Regions from separate parts of the Eoetvoesiella sp. genome, predicted to be linked through region 1. Evidence: predicted binding sites of a transcription regulator. Region 1 holds the regulator's gene; the other holds the start of a gene.
The links. Region 1 encodes LexA, which represses DNA repair genes until DNA is damaged. Its sites were predicted from a motif close to ACTGTATNNNNATACAGT; they were not measured.
Positions count from the first base shown of each region.

Region 2: imuA (translesion DNA synthesis-associated protein ImuA) is a predicted target of LexA. The motif match lies at 3,861-3,878, and genes of this name have one in related genera.

Region 1 covers NZ_DATMGA010000018.1:55,485-63,508, reverse strand. The annotation lists gene VNT00_RS06040 (GMC family oxidoreductase) at 1-705, opposite strand, end outside; gene VNT00_RS06035 (AraC family transcriptional regulator) at 863-1,849, opposite strand; gene lexA (transcriptional repressor LexA) at 2,117-2,764, shown strand; gene lon (endopeptidase La) at 2,924-5,404, opposite strand; gene clpX (ATP-dependent Clp protease ATP-binding subunit ClpX) at 5,552-6,865, opposite strand; gene clpP (ATP-dependent Clp endopeptidase proteolytic subunit ClpP) at 6,976-7,638, opposite strand; gene tig (trigger factor) at 7,639-8,024, opposite strand, start outside.
Region 2 covers NZ_DATMGA010000066.1:118,061-126,084, reverse strand. The annotation lists gene VNT00_RS15535 (5'-methylthioadenosine/S-adenosylhomocysteine nucleosidase) at 1-923, opposite strand, end outside; gene pbpG (D-alanyl-D-alanine endopeptidase) at 1,129-2,187, shown strand; gene VNT00_RS15525 (NRDE family protein) at 2,200-2,997, shown strand; gene ypfH (esterase) at 2,994-3,743, opposite strand; gene imuA (translesion DNA synthesis-associated protein ImuA) at 3,909-4,652, shown strand; gene VNT00_RS15510 (Y-family DNA polymerase) at 4,582-6,078, shown strand; gene VNT00_RS15505 (error-prone DNA polymerase) at 6,109-8,024, shown strand, end outside.

The DNA of each region.
Region 1 (8,024 bases):
GGCGGCGTCCAGCAACGCGACAGCACAGGCGTTCGGATTTTGCGCTGGCTGAACCCAGAAAGGGCCTCCCCGTCCTCGACGCTTCGGATCCTGAACTCCCTGCCAATTTTCCAACCGCTTGTATATATCCAGGATCGCTTCGTAGCCCCATGCCGAATCGCCGGACTCGGCATGCCAGAACTCAAAGTCATTGCGATGGCCTCGCGCATAATTGCAGGCATTGATGCTGCTGCCGCCGCCCAGGACCCTGCCGGTATCCATTGCCATCCGGCGGCCAAGCAGCCCCGCCTGTGGTTCCGAGATGTCTTTCCAGTCGCGTGCCGTGCCAAGGTTCGTGAACCACGCCGCCGGCTGGATCACGCTGTCGACCTGATCGGATCCGCCGGCCTCGAGCAAGAGCACCCGTGAACGGCCATCTTCCGCCAATCGCCCCGCCACTACGCTGCCGGCGGATCCCGAGCCGCAAACGATGTAGTCGTACTGTTTGCGCAGAGCATTGGCCAGCGCCTTCTGGTTGCGCTGCACGCGCTGCGCGTGATCCGCTAGTTCACCTGCATAAGCACTACTCAGCCCCAAGCCGGCCACCAATGTCAGAAAAGCCCTTCGGCCAATGCGCCCATTCATCAGGGCTCGCTCCCAGAAATCGAGCCGCTCCCCTTGAGCGATCGACAGCGTGGGCATTTTTGTATCGCGCGCATGTCTCATTCCAGCTCCTCGTCATTACCAGTCTGCTCGGCTCATCCACCTTGCGGTGTGCCGGTTGTTTTCGTAATGATGAAAGGACTGCGATGCGGCGACTATCGGCTTTCGGCCAATTGCTACGGTTCCTGGCCAGAATGTGCCGCCAAGCCCAAAGAGGATCTTAGAGTATTGATCGGGCGCGAGTCTGTGATGGCGACTCGCCGAAGCGGCGGCGGTACCGCAGATGGAATTCGCCAAGATGGTTGAATCCGCATTCAAGCGCGGCTTGCACTATCGTGGTATCGGACATGGTGCCGTTGCGCAATAGCTCGTGCACGCGCTGCAAACGCAACTCCATAAGATAGCGCATGGGCGTCGTCTGACCTGCGCAATGGAAGGCGCGCGACAGGGAGCGGACGCTGCAACCGACTGCCCGCGCAACATCCAGCAGGGCAATCGACTCTCGCCAATGCGCCTCCATATACGCGCAAGCACGACGATACTCGCGCGGCACGAGAGGAGCCGGGCTACGGTGCAGTTCCTCGCTGTAGTTATGACGGGCTGAGTTCAATAAATGCAATACCAGCACGTCCTCCAGCCCTCCCGCAAGCCTGTCCGGCAAGCAAGACTCGGAATCGGACAAGCTTGCAATCAAATAGGTCAACAGATCCATCCAGCGTTGCGACGCGGCTCCTTCGAGAGCATTGGCACAGAATCGCACCGGCTTCGTCCCTTGGTGCCCCAATAGCTCCCAGCACAGCGCATCGATCCGATGCTGCGAAAAATTCAGCTTCAAGACCTCGGCCTGCCTGCTGTACCGGAAAACAGGGCTATCTCCTTCGACAGCCAGCACCGAAGATCCAGGACCTCCCCCCGATTCGCCAGTGCTATTACGTTGCAGCATACGCCCGGCAAGGACGGTGGTGACAAGCAGCGAGCCACCCAAACCTTCCGGGCAAACCTCGATATCGTGGCCATAACCCAGCATGGATAACGCTAACGGCCCCCACTTCGCTGTATGGACGCTGACCGTGCCGCATGTGTTTTTGTGCGATGAACTGAGCTTCCAGGAAAAAGGGGCGTATAGCCGTTCGATGACGGAGCGAGCGGCATCAAGATCCTGCGTTTGCATCAAAAGATATTTCGCGGGAAGTCGCTGCGACGGCATGTTATGCACCTGGCTGTCCAAGAACCAAAGCCGGCAAATGCGGCCTCTAAGCTGGAAAGTTTTTTACTATTATGTCAATAATTTTTCATAAATGTCAATTAATTCGCTTTTATCTTTTTATTGACGAAACCGATGCCCATGGGAAGGTCCGGACTTACCCCGCAGGAAACTCCACTTCAAGTCTCGACGGAAAGCCTTGCATTTCGGTATCGCTTGCGGCAGAATCATGACTGTACAAATACACAGTCACCGTATATCGCGCAAACCATGGCCACCAAGCTTACCGAGCGTCAGCAGCAAATCCTGGATATCATCCGCAGCGAAATCCAGCGTACCGGCTTTCCGCCCACGCGAGCCGAAATCGCCCGATCCTTGGGCTTCAAGTCGGCCAACGCCGCCGAAGACCACCTCAAGGCCCTGGCGCGCAAAGGCGCCATCGAACTCACCGCCGGCGCATCGCGCGGCATCCGCCTGGTGGGCGAGCCCGCCGCTTCCGCACCGCCGCCCTCTCCCAGCCTGCTCGAACAGCTTCTTTTGCCCATCGTGGGCCGTGTCGCGGCCGGCAGCCCTATCCTGGCGGCCGAGCATGTCGAACGTGAAATCGGCGTCGAGCCGGCGCTTTTCAGCCAGACCCCCGACTACCTGCTGCGGGTGCGCGGCCTCAGCATGCGCGATGCCGGCATTCTCGACGGCGACCTCCTCGCCGTCAAAAAAACCGCCGAGGCCCGCAACGGCCAAATCGTGGTCGCCCGCATCGGCGACGAAGTCACGGTCAAAAGGCTGTCCAAATCGGGCAGCCAAATCCAGCTCCTGCCCGAGAACCCCGATTTCTCTCCAATACTCGTCAGCGCCGGCGACGACTTCTCGCTGGAAGGCATTGCCGTCGGCCTTATCCGGACCACGCCGCTGCACTAACTAGCCAGTGGCGGCCTGCAACTTCGCAGCTCCGCCACCTTTTACCGTGCTTCCACCTGTCTTCCAATAAAAAAACGCCTCACAACCGGTGTTAAATCGGTCGTGAGGCGTTTTTACTGTGTCCCAAGGGGTTGAGGCAGGCCTGGCCTGCCTGCCGTCTTAGTGCTTCATGACTCCTTCGGAGGAAGAAGGCTCATCCGTCTTTTTGGCGTTGGCCACCGACTCGGCGGCCAGCCGCGCGACTTCCTCGTCGGACAACGGTGTGGGCATGTGCTGCAGCGCCACTTCCAGAACCCGGTCGATCCAGCGCACCGGAATGATTTCGAGGTGGTTCTTGACGTTGTCGGGAATCTCGGCCAGATCCTTGACGTTTTCCTCGGGAATCATCACGGTCTTGATGCCGCCGCGGTGCGCCGCCAACAGTTTTTCCTTGAGGCCGCCAATGGGCAGGACTTCGCCGCGCAGGGTGATTTCGCCCGTCATGGCGACGTCGGAGCGCACCGGGATTCCGGTAAGCGCCGACACCATGGCCGTGGTGATGGCAATACCCGCCGACGGACCGTCCTTGGGGGTGGCCCCTTCGGGAAAGTGCACGTGCAGATCGCGCTTTTCGAATGCGGTATTGGCAATGCCCCAGCGCTGAGCCCTGGAGCGGACCACCGTGCGGGCCGCCTCGACCGATTCTTTCATGACGTCGCCCAGCGAGCCGGTGCGCAGCACCACGCCCTTGCCCGGCATGTCGGCGACCTCGATGGTGAGAAGATCGCCGCCCACTTCGGTCCAGGCCAGGCCGGTAACCTGCCCCACCTTGTTCTCTTTTTCGGCCATGCCGAAATTGTAGCGGCGCACGCCCAGGTAGTCGGCCAGGTTCTCGGCGGTGACGACCTCGGCCTGGCCCGGCTCGACGACGGCCCCTTTGCGGGCACGGACAGCCGATGCGGAGGGATTGGTTTCGAGCGTCTTCTTGACGACCTTGCGGCAGATTTTGCTCATTTCGCGCTCGAGCGCCCGCACGCCCGCCTCGCGGGTGTAATAGCGCACGATATCGCGAATCGCCGACTCCTCGATCTGCATCTCGCCTTCGCGCACACCGTTGTTCTTCATGAGCTTGGGCAGCAGATGGTCGAACGCGATATGCACTTTTTCATCTTCGGTGTAGCCCGAAAGACGAATGACTTCCATGCGGTCGAGTAGGGCCGGCGGGATGTTGAGCGTGTTGCTGGTGGCCACGAACATGACGTCGGACAGATCGAAATCGACCTCGATGTAGTGATCCTGGAACGTGTGGTTTTGTTCCGGATCGAGCACCTCGAGCAGCGCCGAAGACGGATCGCCGCGGAAATCGGCGCCCATTTTATCGATCTCGTCGAGCAGGAACAGCGGATTGCGAACCGCCACCTTGGACATGTTCTGCAGGATCTTGCCCGGCATGGAGCCGATATAGGTGCGGCGATGGCCGCGGATCTCGGCTTCGTCGCGTACGCCGCCCAGGGCCATGCGCACGAACTTGCGGTTCGTGGCGCGGGCGATGGACTGCCCCAGCGAGGTCTTGCCCACGCCCGGAGGCCCCACCAGGCACAGGATGGGCGCCTTCAGCTTGTCGACGCGCTGCTGCACGGCCAGGTATTCGATGATGCGTTCCTTGACCTTTTCCAGGCCGTAGTGATCGGCGTTGAGCACTTTGTCGGCATTGGAAATGGAATTGTTGATGCGGCTTTTCTTGCGCCACGGCAGGCCGATGAGCGTATCGATATAGTTGCGCACCACGGTGGCTTCGGCCGACATGGGCGACATGAGCTTGAGCTTTTTAAGCTCGGACTCGGCCTTCTTGAGCGCTTCCTTGGGCAACTGGGCGGCCTGGATCTTTTTTTCGAGCTCTTCGATGTCGGCGCCTTCTTCGCCCTCGCCCAGTTCTTTCTGGATGGCCTTGACCTGCTCGTTCAGGTAGTAGTCGCGCTGGCTTTTCTCCATTTGCTTCTTGACCCGGCCGCGAATGCGCTTCTCGACCTGGAGAATGTCGATTTCGGACTCGAGTTGCGACAGCAGATTCTCGAGGCGCTCGGAGGTGCCGGTGATTTCAAGCATTTTCTGCTTTTGCTCGAGCTTGAGCGGCAGATGCGCGGAAATGGTGTCCGCCAGGCGGCCGGCATCGTCGATGCCGCTCAGCGAGGTGAGGATTTCCTGGGGGATTTTTTTGTTGAGCTTGACGTATTGCTCGAACTGGGTGACCACCGTGCGGCGCAGGGCCTCGGATTCGGCACCCTGCTGGCCGTCGGGAGCGACCGGCGAAACATTGGCCGTGAAATGCGTTTCGGCCTCGGTGACGCTATTGATGCGGGCGCGCTGCAGGCCTTCGACCAGCACCTTGACCGTGCCGTCGGGCAGCTTGAGCATTTGCAGAATACTGGCAGCGCAACCGATGTCGTAGAGATCGTCGGGCGTGGGGTCGTCCTTGCTGGCCGATTTTTGCGCCACCAGCATGATGTTGTTGCCCGCCTCCATGGCCATTTCCAGCGCCTTGATGGAACGGGGACGGCCGACGAACAAAGGAATCACCATGTGCGGAAACACCACCACATCACGCAAGGGCAACAGGGGCAAGTCCATGGCTTCGGAAGAAAGAATCGGGCTCGCAGGCATAGAAATTTCCTTAAAAAACGCTGCTTTAGAAACGAAAGGGAAGCTTGAGCCTCCCTTTCGTATTGCTACATACCGGTGTACTTGGCGACGATGTGGAAAATTTCAAGGTGTCGCATCGATAAACCCGTTTATCCAGAAAGTGAATCCTTAAGCGGCGGCGTCCTTCAGCTTGGGCACGTCGGACTTTTTATTGCCGGACGGCGACTCTTGTGCTTCGTCGTCGGCGTAAATAAGCAGGGGAACACCCTTGCCCAGGACGGCGTTTTCGTCGAGAACCACTTGTTTGACATTCTTCAGGGAAGGAAGTTCATACATGGTGCCAAGCAAGGACTGCTCGACGATGGAACGCAGGCCGCGAGCGCCTGTGCGCCGCTTCAGGGCGCGCTGCGCAATGGCGGAAAGCGCCGCCGGACGCACGTCAAGTTCGACGTCTTCCATTTCGAACAGCTTCTGGAACTGCTTGATCAGGGAGTTCTTGGGTTCGGTAAGGATGCGAACCAGGGTTTCTTCCTGCAGTTCTTCCAGAGTGGCAACCACCGGCAAACGCCCGACCAGTTCGGGGATGAGACCAAACTTGATGAGGTCTTCGGGTTCGACTTCGGCGAACAGCTCGCCCACGCCCCGTTCGGACTTGGCATTGACCGAGGCCGAGAAACCGATGCCGGATTTTTCGGTGCGGTCGCGGATGACCTTGTCCAGTCCGTCGAAGGCGCCGCCGACGATGAAGAGGATATTGGTGGTGTCGACCTGCACGAAGTCCTGGTTGGGGTGCTTGCGCCCGCCCTGCGGAGGCACCGAGGCCACCGTGCCTTCGATGAGCTTGAGCAGCGCCTGCTGAACGCCCTCGCCCGAAACGTCGCGGGTGATGGAGGGGTTGTCGGACTTGCGCGAGATTTTATCGATTTCGTCGATGTAGACGATGGCCCGCTGCGCTTTCTCGATGTCGTAGTTGCAGTTCTGCAGCAGCTTCTGGATGATGTTCTCGACGTCTTCCCCGACGTAGCCCGCTTCGGTCAGCGTAGTGGCGTCGGCCATGACGAAGGGAACGTCCAGCATGCGGGCCAGCGTCTGGGCGAGCAGCGTCTTGCCCGAACCGGTGGGCCCGATGAGCAGGATGTTGCTTTTGGAAAGCTCGACTTCGTCGCCCTTGACTTCGCCATAGCGGATCCGCTTGTAGTGGTTGTAGACCGCCACAGCCAGATTGCGCTTGGGAGTGTCCTGGCCTATGACGTAGCCGTCCAGGAAAGCCTTGATTTCCTGCGGCGTGGGCAGTTCGTTGCGAATTGCATCGCGAGCCGCCTCTTGTGTTTCCTCGAGAATGATATTGGTGCATAGATCAATACATTCGTCGCAGATGAACACATCGGGCCCAGCAATCAATTTACGAACTTCGTGCTGGCTTTTATTGCAAAACGAGCAGCGCAACACCTTTTCGTCTGCTGATCCTTTTTTTTCAGGCATAAAACTCTTCGATGATTCCGTAAAACAGGACGGCCCATGGGAGCCGGCCCGCCAAGTAATAAAGGAAAGGCGCACGCTAGAGGCAGGCGCTGCGCCAACCTGCCGGCGTCTTACGCCGGTGTTTCAGCGGCGCGGGAAACCAGAACCTTGTCTACCAAACCATACGATACCGCATCTTGCGCCGACATGAAATTGTCGCGCTCGGTGTCGAGAGCGATGCGCTCGATGGGTTGGCCGGTGTTGCTGGCCAGGATGCCGTTGAGGCGCTCGCGCAGGTCGAGGATTTCGCGGGCCTGGATCTGGATGTCGGAAGCCTGGCCCTGCGCACCGCCGGACGGCTGATGGATCATGATGCGCGAATTGGGCAGTGTATAGCGCTTGCCTTTGGCGCCCGCCGACAACAAGAACGCGCCCATGCTGGCGGCAATGCCCGTGCACAGCGTGGATACGTCGGGCTTGACGAATTGCATGGTGTCGTAGATGGCCAGGCCCGCATAGACCGAGCCGCCCGGCGAGTTGATGTACAGCGAAATGTCTTTGTCCGGATTTTCCGATTCGAGGAACAGCAATTGCGCCACGACCAGATTGGCCGACTGGTCGTTGACCGGTCCGACAAAGAAAATGACCCGTTCGCGCAACAGGCGCGAGTAGATGTCGTAAGAACGTTCACCGCGACCCGACTGCTCGACCACGATGGGCACATAGCCCAGGCTGGTTGGCGTTACCGAGTCGCCGCCATACATCGAAGCATAAAAATCCGTGAATCGCTGCATTTATGCAGTCCCCATAAGTTCTTCAAACGCTACTTTTTCGTCGTTGACCTTGGCCTTGGACAGAACGTGATTGACGACGTTTTCTTCCAGGACGATGGCTTCGATTTCGGAGCGGCGTTGACGATCGGAAAGATAATAGGCCACAACCTGGGCCGGCTGCTCGTAGTTTTGCGCCAGATCTTCGATGCGCGCGCGCACCTGTTCGGGCTTGGCCTTGAGGTCGGCGCTGTTGACCAGTTCGGACACCAGCAGGCCCAGGCGCACACGGCGCTCGGATTCGGCGCTGAAGGCTTCGGGCGGAATGGGCATGGTGTCGGCATTGGGCATGCCACGCTGCTTGAGCTCTTCGCGGGCGGCGGCAACGCGGTTTTGCGTGTCGCTTTCGA
Region 2 (8,024 bases), on a different contig from region 1:
CAGGCCTGCAAGAAAGCCAGCAGGACTTTGGCCGAATTGTCGGCGGCGATGTTCATGAATGTGTGCATTTCATTGGCCTCCTTGCCCCCGCCGGCCAGATCGCTCAGCGAGCGGAAAGCGATGAAGGGCACGCCGTTGCTGTACGCGACCATGGCGCATGCCGCGCTTTCCATGTCCAGCACATTGGCGTGGAAAGCCTTGAAGACATAGCGGCGGAACTTGGCGTTGTCGACGAAGGCCGCTCCCGAAACACCGTTGCCGCCCACCACCAGTTGCGGCTGGCGCTCCAGGCAGTGATCGGCCGCGGAGCAGGCGGTAAGCTCGACTCCGCTCAGGGACTTGGCCACGGCGAACATGGCGGGATCGACGTCGAACCAGAATTTCTTGTGTATTTGCGGCTGGCTGGCCGATTTCACCTTGACCGGCCGGGTGTACATCATGCCGAAGTGCGGCAAATCGGCATTTTCGCCATCGCCTTTGCTGCCGTACACGCCGGGAGCGGTCTCGCGGGCCATCAACAATTCAAGGTATTGCCCCCATCGCTCGGCCACCGTGACGTCGCCGATATGCAGATCGGGATTCACCCCGCCGGCAATGCCGCTGAAAAGGATGTGGGTGATCTTGAACCTGTCGAGGGCCAGCTGCGTGTTCATCGACGCGTTGACCATGCTTATGCCGCTCAGGAACAGCACCACAGGCTTGCCCTGCAGCACTCCCGTCGTGAACTTGACGCCATTGGCGAAGTATTCATGCGGCTGTTCCAGCTTGCCGAGCAGCAGATCGAGCTCTGGTCCGAAAGCCGAGATCACGGCCACGCGCGGGGTCGAGTCGAACGGTTCAGCCAGGGCGGGACGCAGCAGGCAAAGCAGGGAAAACAGGACGGCGGCGGATGCATGGACGGTAAAGCGCGCAAATCGGATCATGAATGGAAAATTCCGCGAAGTTGTTGATGTTGAGACGCTGACGAGGCACTAAAATACCGCTGCATTCAGGCGAGCACAACGTTTTTTGCGCCGGGCCTTAAAAATCCCTTTAAAAAGATAATGTAACTCACTAATATATTGGTGTTATTTTAATTTTCTGATATGATTTGCCTGACCCAAAAACATTCCCTCACACCTGCGGCCTATGCAAGCTATTCAAAATAAAGCCCCTTTTTGGGTATTCGCATATCTGATCATCCTTGCCTTTGGCCTGTGCTCGGTCGCCAATGCCCGCACGTCCACGCCGCAATCAACGCACTCCGCCAAAAAAGCCTCGACGGCCAAGCATAAAAAAGCCGCCGCCAGGAAAGGCGTTCAAAAAAGCAAGATCGTCACGCGCCGCAGCCTGCGGTCCAGCGGCAAGCCAAGCAAAATCCAGGTCGGGCTGCGCGAACGCCAACTCGACGACATTATCATGCACCGCCCTAAATCCGGGCTCGACAATTCTTCTGCCCAGTTGCGCTCCGAGGCCGCATTCGTTCTCGACCTGAAAACCTCCACCATCCTGTACGACAAAAACAGCGACGAAGTCCGCCCCATCGCTTCCATCTCCAAACTCATGACCGCCCTGATCGTCACCGAATCGGGACTGTCCATGAGCGACCCCATTACCATCAGCGAAGACGATGTCGATCATCTGCGCCACTCGCGCTCCAGGCTGGCGGTCGGCACACGCCTGAGCCGCGCCGAAATGCTGCATCTGGCCCTGATGTCGTCCGAGAACCGGGCCGCCCACGCGCTGGCACGCTACTACCCGGGCGGAATGCCCGCTTTCGTGCGCGCCATGAACGACAAGGCCCGCTCGCTGGGCATGCGCCACACTCACTTCATCGAACCCACCGGGCTTTCCTCCGAAAACGTGTCCACGGCGCGCGATCTGGTCAAGCTGCTGCGCGCCGCCAGCAAGCAGGCGCTGATCCACCGCTACACCACCGACGACACCGAGCAGATCACCCTCAACAACGGCCGCCAGCTTACCTACAACAATAGCAATCAGCTGGTCAAGAATCCCGGCTGGGACATCAAGATTTCGAAAACCGGCTTCATCAACGAGGCCGGGGAATGCCTGGTCATGGTAACCCGCATCGACGGCCGCGACGTCGCCATGGTGCTGCTCAACTCCACCGGCCGCTACTCGCGCATCGGCGACGCGGTGCGCATGCGAGCCTATGTCGAGCGCGGCACGACGCTTGCCATGCTTTGACGCCGGGCCTTCATGTGCATTGCCTACCTGGCCATCCAGGCCCATCCCGACTGGCCGCTTTTCATTGCCGCCAACCGCGATGAGTTCCATGCCAGGGCGGCCAGGTTCGCCGCTCCGTGGCTGCGGCGTCCCGACATCATTGCCGGCATCGACGAGGTGGCGCACGGAACCTGGCTGGGAATCACCCGCCAGGGGCGTTATGCCTTCCTGACCAATTACCGGGATCTTTCCGCCTTCAGGGCCCAGGCCCCTTCGCGGGGCGAATTGAGCAGCCGCTATCTGGAAGGCCAGGAAAGCCCCCGAGACTACGTCCATCACGCGGCCGCATCGGCCCAAGCCTATAACGGCTTCAATCTTATCGTCGGCGACCTGTCGTCGGCGTTCTACCTGGGCAACTGCCCGCCACCCGGCCAGACGCGCGAACTGGGAAGCGGCCGCTATGTCATCTCCAACCATTTGCTGGACACGCCCTGGCCCAAGGCCGAACGGCTGCGCCAAGCCTTGGGCATCTACCCATCGGAAGCCTTGCAGCATTCGCTGGACCCGGTTTTCGACATCCTGAAGGACGGCACCCAGGCGTCCGACGCCGACCTGCCCGCCACCGGCCTTTCGCTGGAGCGCGAGCGCCTGTTGAGCAGCCCTTTCATCATCAGTCCCGACTACGGCACCCGTTGTTCGACGATCATCGCCGTTCATCGCAGCGGGCGCGCCATTCTCAGCGAAACCAGCTACGCGCCGGACGGGCGTCCCACCCAGCGGCACGACTGGCCTTTCGTCATCGAACCGCCGGCGGGCGCTTCCGGCACTTAATGCAGCGTGGGGCCGGGTTTGTCGCTTCCGGGCAGGAAGTCGAAATCGGGCTCCTCGTCGCCAGCCTCTTTTTTCAGATTGCTGAGGGCCTCCTGCCAGCTGCGCAGCGGCACGCAGGTCTGCAGCCGGGTGATGGCCTGGCGAACCAGCGCATCGTGCAGTTCGTGGCCGACCCGGGAGGCGATGTCCAGCGTGGCATCGCCCTGCAGATCGGCAATATGGCTGTGGATGTCGCGGATGTCGGCCACCGGCACGAGCGGATCGTCGGCCCCGTGCAGCAAATGCAGCGTGGTGGCCGCCGGCGCCAGGCCGGGCAGCCTTGCGTAGCTGCCCGAAAACGCCAGCACCCTGCCCGCCAGATTGGGCTGAAGCAGGCTGGCCTCGAGTGCAATCGTGGCCCCCTGGTCAAAGCCGGCCAACGCCGTGTGCTCGCCCGTCAGGCCGTATTTGGCCTGGATTTTTTGAATGTAGGCAACAAGCGGCGGCAGCGCGCCTTGCACCCGCTGGACATAATTGCCTTCGTTCAGGCCTTCTTGCTCGAACCAGTCGTAAAGCCCGTCTTTGCCGGCAACCGTGCCATAGGGCAGAACAACCAAGGCCTGCGGGAAAGCGAGCTTGACGGCCTGGGTAAGGGTTTCAAGCTGTTCGGGACTGGCGGCTCCTCCGTGCAGCAGGATGAACAACTGCCTGGGCTGTCCGGACGATGGAGCGAAAACAATGGGGCCGGGAGTGGTGGATGCAGTCATGGCGGCATGGATATTGACAATATATTCACACTATACCAGCCGCCTATGGCGTTCCGGCCGGCGCTTGGGCAAAAGCCGGCGCACCGGATTTCCGGCCCTGGCCTTGCCATCTCAGATACTGTATATTAATACAGTATCCATATCCGGCGCAGCCTTTCGCAAGGCATGCCCGCACACCGCCTGAACATCGCCGCCTCCATGGTTTTACAGCATCCCGAACATATTCATCCGGCCCTCTGGCGCGGGTCGCAACTGGCGCAGTCCTCCTGCCGCACCGTGCCTACAGGATTCCCGCAGCTCGACCGCGAACTGCCCGGCCAGGGCTGGCCTCTGGGCGCTCTTGTCGAAATCGCTCCAAGCCAGGCAGGCATAGGCGAAATCTACTTCCTTGGACCCGCTTTTTCCCGGCTGGAGCCGCAACGCCGGATCGCCCTGGTCCGTCCGCCCTACACGCCGCTTGCCCAGTGCTGGAGCAATTGGGGGCTGGACACCCGGCGATTGCTCTGGGTGCGGTGCCCCCAGGCCTCCGACTCCCTCTGGGCATGCGAACAGATCCTCAAGCACAACGCTTGCGCCGCCCTGCTCTGCTGGGCCGCAAACGTACATCCGGCGGGCTTGCGCCGCCTGCACATGGCCGCCCGGCAAAGTGACACCTTGTTCGTGCTGTTGCGGCCCGCAATGGCCTTGCGGCAGCACAGCCCCTCGCCCTTGCGCCTGGGCCTGCGTCCCTTCGAGCAAGGGCTGGAAATATCCATCGCCAAGCGCCAGGGCCCATGCCGCGCCCAATCTGTTTTCATTGCGTTGCGCCCCGCCGCAGCAACCCCACGGAGTACGTTCCATGCCCCTCTGGATCGGCATCCATCTGCTCACACACAGCCTCGACACGCTTTTCCCGCTGTGGCCCACTGATACTCCCGTGGCGGTGGTGCTGCAGCAAGGCCGCGTTCATGCCGCCACACCCATGGCGCAGGCGCTGGGGCTGCGCCCGGGCATGCGCCGCAGCACCGTCCAGGCGCTGGCGCCCGGCGCCGTCCTGCAAGTCCGTAATGTCGCGCTCGAAGAACAACGCCTGCAGCAAATAGCCCTGGAGCTTCTGCAATACACGCCCAATCTCGCCCTGGGCCCCGATCATGCACGGCATACGCTGTTGCTGGAAGTCGCCGACAGCCTGCAGTTGTTCAAGGGGCCGCGCAATCTGTGCCGCCTTGTCCGCGCCTTGCTGCGCCGGCATCAAGCGCCGCACCATCTGGGCATGGCTCCCACGGCCCAGGGCGCGCGCATCCTGGCCTGCCAAAATCAAAGCGCGCGGCGGCGCAGCCTGCAAACCGAAACCCTGCGCCGCCGGCTCGACCCGCTGCCGGCCGGAATGCTGCCTGCCGACCAGACCCATCTCGACTGGCTCGAAAACCTGGGTTGCCATACTTTGGAACACGTACGCAACCTGCCTCGCGAGGGCGTACGGCTACGCTGCAGCCCGGACATCATTCGCGAACTGGACGCCGCCTACGGATTCACCGTCGAACCCTGCTCCTGGTTCAAGGCCCCCGAGATTTTTTCACAGCGCTACGATCCCCAGGAATACCTCGAGCATGTGCATGCGGTCCAGGCTGTTGCCACGAAACTGATCGAACAGCTCTGCGCCTGGCTCGATGCCAGGCAATGCGCCGCCGACACCCTGGTCTTTCTGCTGCATCACGAAAAGGGCCGTCACGCCCGCCCGCCCAGCCGTCTGCTTTTGCTGCTGTCCCGGGCGGGCTGGCGTTCCGGCGATTTTCTGCATGTGTTGGCCGAGCAACTGCAGCAGTTCGTGCTGCCCGCCCATGTCGTCGCCGTGGAGCTTTCCATTCCCGCCATCCAGCCGCGCCCCGCGCCCCTGGCCGGCCTGTTCCCCGAGCCGGCCCAATGGCAGGAAGACGAAGCGCGCCTGCTCGACGTGCTGCGGGCAAGGCTCGGGGCCGCTCAAGTGCTCGAGCCCCGGCCCGAGGCCGACCACCGCCCCGAGCTCGCCAATGCCTGGAAAGCCGCGGCGCCGGGCTTGCAGCGACCTGGCCCGGGGCAAAGCCCTTGCGGGCCGCCGGGGCCGCAAGCCCGGCCCTTTTGGCTGCTGCCCCAACCCTATCCCCTGGAAACCCTGCGCAACAGGCCTGTCTACAAGGGTATGATCCTGCGGCTCGTAAAGGGGCCCGAACGCATCGAAAGCGGATGGTGGGAAGACGGCGGCGGCGATCGCCGCGACTACTTCATTGCCGAAGACGCCCAGTCGGCGCGCTACTGGGTATATCGCCAGCGCGAATCCCTCGAAGCAGGCTGGTTCCTGCACGGCCTGTTCGGCTAGGCCTTTCGCCAGGCCTTGCATTTCCTGCTCATGAACTCATCCGTCCCAAGCTCTGTTCTGGCCGGCTATGCCGAGCTCGATTGCGTGTCGAACTTCTCGTTCCTGGCGGGCGCATCGCATCCCGGCGAACTGGTGCAGCGGGCGGCCGAGCTGGGCTACAGCGCCCTGGCCCTGGCCGACGATTGCTCTTTGGCCGGCATCGTGCGCGCGCACGTCGCCACGAAAAAACTGCACGACGCAGGGTTTCCCGACTTCAAGCTCATCGCCGGCAGCCGCTTCTTCCTGGATTGCCAGGCCGAGGCCCCCATGCAGATCATTGCGTTGGCCCGCAATGCCGAAGGATACGGAAACCTGGCCGAGTTCATTACCATGGCCCGCGTCCGATCCAATCGGAAAAGCCGGTATTCGCTTGGCATCCGGGACATCCTGCAGCCCGATCCCGGATACCGGCATCTGGGCGGCCTGCCCGACTGCCTGGTCATCTACATCCCCGGGTATGGCCTTGGCCCGGAAGAGATGCTGCGCCAGATGGACTTGCTGGCGCCCGTGTTTCCAGGCCGGCTTTGGGTGGGCTGCGCCCAGCACTATCGCCACGATGATGCCTTGCATGCGGCAACGTTGGCCCATGCGGCGCAGGCACGGGGGCTGCCGGCGGCGGCGGTGGGCCAGGTGCAAATGCATACGCGTTCGCGCCAGCCGCTGCATGACGTCCTGACTGCCATCCGGCGCCATGAAACCGTGCAGCAATGCGGCTACGCACTCAACGGCAATGCCGAGCACCATCTGCGCAGCCGGACCCGGCTCATGCAGATCCACCCCGCGCACATGCTTCAGGAAACACTGCGCATCAGCCAGCTATGCCGCTTCAACCTGGACGAAATCGCGTATCAATATCCCACCGAGATCGTGCCCGTCGGCCTGACCGCCACGGCCTATTTGCGCCAGGAAACCCTGGAAGGGGCACGAAGGCGCTATCCGCGGGGCGTTCCCTCTCAGGTAAAGGCCCAGCTCGAATCCGAACTTGGCATCATCGCGGGCCTGGGCTACGAGCCGTACTTCCTCACTGTCTACGACATCGTGCGATTCGCCTGGCGGCAAGGAATTCTGTGCCAGGGCCGGGGCTCGGCGGCGAATTCCGCCGTGTGCTATTGCCTGGGCATTACCGAAGTCAACCCCGAGAACGGCAATTCGCTATTCGCGCGCTTCATCAGCACTGAAAGAAACGAACCGCCCGACATCGACGTCGATTTCGAACATCAACGGCGCGAAGAAGTCATCCAGTACATCTATCGCAAATACGGCCGGCAGCGCGCCGCCTTGACCGCCGTCGTCGTCACCTACCGCATACGCAGCGCGCTGCGCGACACCGGCAAGGCGCTGGGGCTGGATCCCGAACTCATCGCTCGTGTCACCGACGCCTTCCACCAATGGGACAGGCGGCAGCCCTTCCTGGAAAAAATGGCCGCACAGGGCCTGGACCCCGATAGCCGCATCGCCCAGGCCTGGGCCGCGCTGGCTCAAACCCTTATGGGTTTCCCCCGCCACCTGTCCCAGCACCCGGGCGGATTCGTCATCGCACGCGGCACGCTGTCCCGCCTGGTTCCCATTGAAAACGCCGCCATGCCCGAACGCAGCGTGGTGCAATGGGACAAGGATGACCTGGACGCCATGGGCCTGATGAAGGTAGATGTGCTGGCCCTGGGCATGCTTTCGGCCTTGCACCGCATGCTGGACATGGCCGGCATGCGCCGAATGCGTCCCTTCGTCTTGCAGGACATCCCCGAAAACGACGAGGCCACGTTCGAGATGATCCGCCGGGCCGACACCATGGGCGTATTCCAGATTGAATCGCGCGCGCAAATGAGCATGCTGCCGCGTTTGCGGCCGCAATCCTTTTACGACCTCGTCATCCAGATCGCCATCGTCAGGCCCGGCCCCATCCACGG